2 regions of the Dokdonella aquatica genome follow, and region 1 is predicted to be linked to the other one. Evidence: riboswitches for the same ligand, from Rfam matches in the RefSeq annotation. Region 1 holds a riboswitch; the other holds the start of a gene.

What was found. Region 1 has a riboswitch for cobalamin ahead of ACQQ2N_RS07405 (ribonucleoside-diphosphate reductase subunit alpha). Riboswitches for the same ligand answer to the same signal wherever they lie in the genome.
Region 2: it holds a riboswitch for cobalamin, as region 1 does, so the genes downstream of both, ACQQ2N_RS09090 (TonB-dependent receptor domain-containing protein) here and ACQQ2N_RS07405 (ribonucleoside-diphosphate reductase subunit alpha) in region 1, are expected to answer to the same signal.

What each region holds. Positions count from the first base shown of each region.
Region 1 covers NZ_CP197094.1:1,639,297-1,641,491, forward strand. Annotated here, with positions in the region: gene ACQQ2N_RS07400 (hypothetical protein) at 1-659, shown strand, start outside; cobalamin riboswitch at 750-971, shown strand; gene ACQQ2N_RS07405 (ribonucleoside-diphosphate reductase subunit alpha) at 1,231-2,195, shown strand, end outside.
Region 2 covers NZ_CP197094.1:2,063,819-2,066,013, forward strand. Annotated here, with positions in the region: gene ACQQ2N_RS09090 (TonB-dependent receptor domain-containing protein) at 1-1,268, opposite strand, end outside; cobalamin riboswitch at 1,387-1,625, opposite strand; gene ACQQ2N_RS09095 (CPXCG motif-containing cysteine-rich protein) at 1,690-1,878, opposite strand; gene hemW (radical SAM family heme chaperone HemW) at 1,871-2,195, opposite strand, start outside.

The DNA of each region.
Region 1 (2,195 bases):
ACCTCGTCGACCTGCTCGGCACGGTGCCGGCGACCGGTGAGGCCGCCGCGGCCGATCCGGGCCTGCGCGCACGCGCCGTCGCCAAGGCCGCCGCGCAGAAGGCCGCGCTCGCCGCCGGCACGCTGGCGTTGCCGCCGGGGCCGCTGGGCTGGCTCACGATCGTGCCCGAGCTGCTCGCGATCTGGCGCATCCAGGCGCAGATGGTCGCCGACATCGCCGGCGTCTACGGCGTCAGCGCACGCCTCACGCGCGAGCAGATGCTGTACTGCCTGTTCCGCCACGCCGCCGCGCAGGCGGTACGCGATCTCGTGATCCGCGTCGGTGGGCGGCTCATCGCGCAGGACGTGCCGCTGCGCGTGTTCGAGCGTGTCGCCCACGCGATCGGCATGCGTGTCACGCGCCGTCTCGTCGGCGGCGGCCTCTCGCGCTGGCTGCCCGTGGTCGGCGCGGTCGGCGTGGGCGCCTATGCCTGGTACGACACGCGTCAGGTCGCGCGCACCGCGGTCAGCCTGTTCGCGATGGGGCGTCGTTCCGATGTCGACGCGATGCTCGACGCGCTCGATGCCGTGGCGCCGCCGCTGCCGCCGACGCACGCGTCCGAGGCGGCCGTCGACGCGTCACCCGAGCCGCCGAAGCCACGTCGCACGCGTCGATCCTGAACGCGCCACGCGAAACGGCGACGCGATCGCGTTCCCGAAAAATCAAGCCCAAAAACCCAAAATATCCGGTTGACGTGCCGGGGTGGACACAATAGCTTGTGTCCGGTCGGTCCACGCCGCCGACACGCCGAACGCGTGGCGCAGCGTGGTTAAAAGGGAATCCGGTGCAATTCCGGAGCTGCCCCGCAGCGGTAAGTGGAAACGAGTCCTGCACACGCACTGGGGCATGCCCTGGGAAGCGCAGGACGAGGTGTGGCCGGCGACGGCCACGTGTCCACGAGCCCGAAGACCTGCCGGCACGTCGTACCCGAGGCACCGTCTCACGATCCGAGATCGAGGAGGCGGACAGTCGGGGTCCGGCGCAGGTGGCCGCTTCCGCGGGGAAGCGCGTCGCAGGACGGAGCCCCGTGCGGGCCGCCGTCCCGTGGCGCGTTCCGTGGTCGCGGTGCCGAAACCTTCCTGCGCTCGGGAGCAGGTCTTCGGTCCGGCACGGAGGAACGCCATGCACCCCCTCGATTCGCGTGCACCGCACGCCATCGATTCCGATTCCACGCCAAGTGATGCACTGCCGATGAAACCCGCCACCGCTGTCGCGCCCGCGACGGCCAGCAAACCCGTCCCCGCCGCGCCTGCCGGCAGCGGCTTCGCGCTCACGCCGCCGCACAGCCCGGCGCAGATGCGCGTGACCAAGCGCAACGGCTCGAGCGAGTCGGTCGACCTCAACAAGATCGTGCGCGCGGTGACGCGCAGCGCCGAAGGCCTGCACGCGGTCGATCCGATGCGCGTCGCCCTCAAGACGATCGGCGGCATCTACGACGGCGCGACCACGCGCGAGCTCGACGAGCTCTCGATCCGCACCTCGGCCGCGCTGACCGCCGAGGAGCCCGAGTACGGTTTCCTCGCCGCGCGCCTGCTGTCCTCGTACGTCGACAAGGAAGTGGCCAACCAGGAGATCCAGTCGTTCTCGCAGTCGGTCGCGCGCGGTGCCGAGGTCGGCATCGTCAACGAGCGCCTGCGCGAGTTCGTCGCGCTCAACGCGCGCAAGCTCAACGACGCGATCGATCCGCTGGCCACGCGCCGCTTCGAGTACTTCGGCCTGCGCACCGTCTACGACCGTTACCTGCTGCGCCACCCCGAGCTGCGCAAGGTCATCGAGACGCCGCAGTACTTCTTCATGCGCATCGCCTGCGCGCTCGGCGGCGGTTCGCTCGCCGAGACGCTCGAGCTGTACCGCCTGCTGTCGTCGCTCGAGTACATCGCGAGCTCGCCGACCCTGTTCAACGCGGGCACCGCGCACGAGCAGCTGTCGTCGTGCTTCCTGCTCGATTCGCCCGAGGATTCGCTCGAGAGCATCTACGACAAGTACGCCGACGTCGCCAAGCTCAGCAAGTTCGCCGGCGGCATCGGCCTGTCGTACTCGCGCGTGCGTTCGCGCGGCTCGCTGATCCGCGGCACCAACGGCCACTCGAACGGCCTCGTGCCGTGGCTCAAGACGCTCGATGCATCCGTCGCCGCCGTGAACCAGGGCGGCAAGCG
Region 2 (2,195 bases), 420 kb from region 1:
TCGGCATTGCGCGACTTCTCGGGATCGAGCTCGGGATTGCCGGCATAGAAGCCACCGAAGCCCGGCGAGAACTGCTCGTTGAGCGTCGGCGCACGGAAGCCCTGGCCGTAGCTCGCGTAGGCACGGGCGGCGTCGCCGAAACGCCAGCCGAGCGCCCCCGATCCCGTCGTCGCGTTGCCGAACTCGCTGTTGTCGTCGTGGCGCACCGAAAGGTCGGTGTCGATCGCGCCGAAGCTGCCGATCCAGCCGAGGTGCAGGCCGGTGTTGTCGCGCTTCTCGACGTAGCTGCCGCGGTTGTCGCCTTCCTCGCGCACGTGGTCGATGCCGGCGACGATGCGCTGGTTCCCGGCGATCGCGACGTCGTGGCGCCAGCCGATGCTGTCGCGGCGGCTGCGGTAAAGCGAGAAATAGGCCGGCGTCTCGTAGTCCTCGCGCGTGTTGCCGAGCTGCAGGCGGTGCTGCCACTGTGCGCCGAGCGCGCCCTCGAGCACGCCGCTGATCACCTGCTGCGTGAAGCTCGAGTCGCCGCCGGCGAACTCGACGTCGCCTTCGCTGCGCGTGATCGAGCCCGACAGCGTCTGCGTGCCGAGGCGCGCATCGCCGCCAACCGTCGCGTAGTGGTTCTCGAAACCGTGGTCCCTGGGCTCGTAGCCGAAGCCGTTCTCGTTCTGGCTCGGGAAACCGTCGGTCGCGCGCCAGCCGAACTGCACGGCGAAACCGCCGGCGTCGCCGCGCGCGCCGTAGCCGGCGGTCGCCTTGCGGTCGTTGTCGCTGCCGTAGCCGAGGCTCACGCGCGCGCCGTCGAGCTTGCGCGTGAAGATCTGGATCACGCCGCCGATCGCGTCGGAGCCCCAGTAGCTCGCGCGTGGGCCGCGCACGATCTCGATGCGCTCGATCGTGTCGAGCGGAAGCGCTTCCCACGTGAAGGCGCCGGTGCCGAGTGCGGCGGCGCGCACGCCGTCGACGAGCACGAGCACGTGGTTGCTGTTGGTGCCGCGCAGGAACACCGAGGTCTGGCTGCCCGGGCCGCCCGTGCGCGCGATGTCCACACCGGCCTGCAGGCGCAGCAGATCGCTGGTGTCGCGCGCGACGCTGGCGTCGATGTCCTGGCGCGTGATGATGCTGACGTCGGCGAGCACGGTGTCGACGGTCTGCGACACGCCCGAAGCGGTCACGACCACTTCGGGCTGCTCGGTGGCCTCGAAAGCCGAGGCGGGCGCCGCGAACGCGGCGAGGATCGAAACGGAAAGCAGGGAAGGACGGAACATGGGGTTTCTCCGGTACGCGCACCCGCGACACCAGGCGCGCACGGAGGAACGGGCGGACGAAGCCGGGCTTCGTGCCATCCGGTCCGTCGCCCGCCGCGACGCCTGGAACTGTGGACGTCGTCGACGTCCGCCACGGGCCGGTCTCCGGGCTTGCAAGCGATGCCTTGCGGCATCGACCCGGTCGCCTTCCCGTGCTCGGCACAGTGGCGTTTCGACCAGGCTTGGCTTGCCTACCGTTGCGGGGGCAGCGCCGGAATGGAAGGTGCGGGCGATCGTCGCCCGAAGCAGTCTTCGCACCGGCTTCCCGTTTCACCCCGACGTCATGGACGGCAGGGCACCTGCGGCGGCGCGGAGTGTAGGTGCCGCCCGGGGTGCCCGCAAGCGAAGGGGGATCGGAGGCGCGTCATCGCGCCGCAGGCCGTCAGTCGCTGTCGCGGCGCGTCGACACGCCGACGAGCTCCTCGTCCTCGCCGACCTGCACGTGCACCTCGATCGGGCGACAGCAGATCGCGCAGTCCTCGACGTAGGCCTGCGAGCCGGCCGAGCAATCCACGCTGGTCTCGAAGCCTTCGCCGCAATACGGGCAATGCACGACGACGAACTCAAGCATGCTCGCGCTCCGGCAGGAACAGGCCGATCACGTCGTTGAGCAGGCGCTGGCCCTCGTCCGTCGTGCGCAGCACGGCCTCGTCGCGTGAGATCCAGCCGCGTGCCGTCGCCTCGCCGAGCGCGTCGGCGAGGGCGGTGTCGTCGAGGCCCGTGCGCGCGGCGAAGTCCGCGCGCGGCACGCCGTCGACGAGGCGCAGCGCATTCATCATGTACTCGAACGGCAGGTCGGCCGATGCGAGTGACGTGTCGCTGGCGATTCGTCGCGCCGTCGCCGCGTGTTCGAGATAGGCGCGCGGCGTGCGCTGCTTGGCGCGTCGC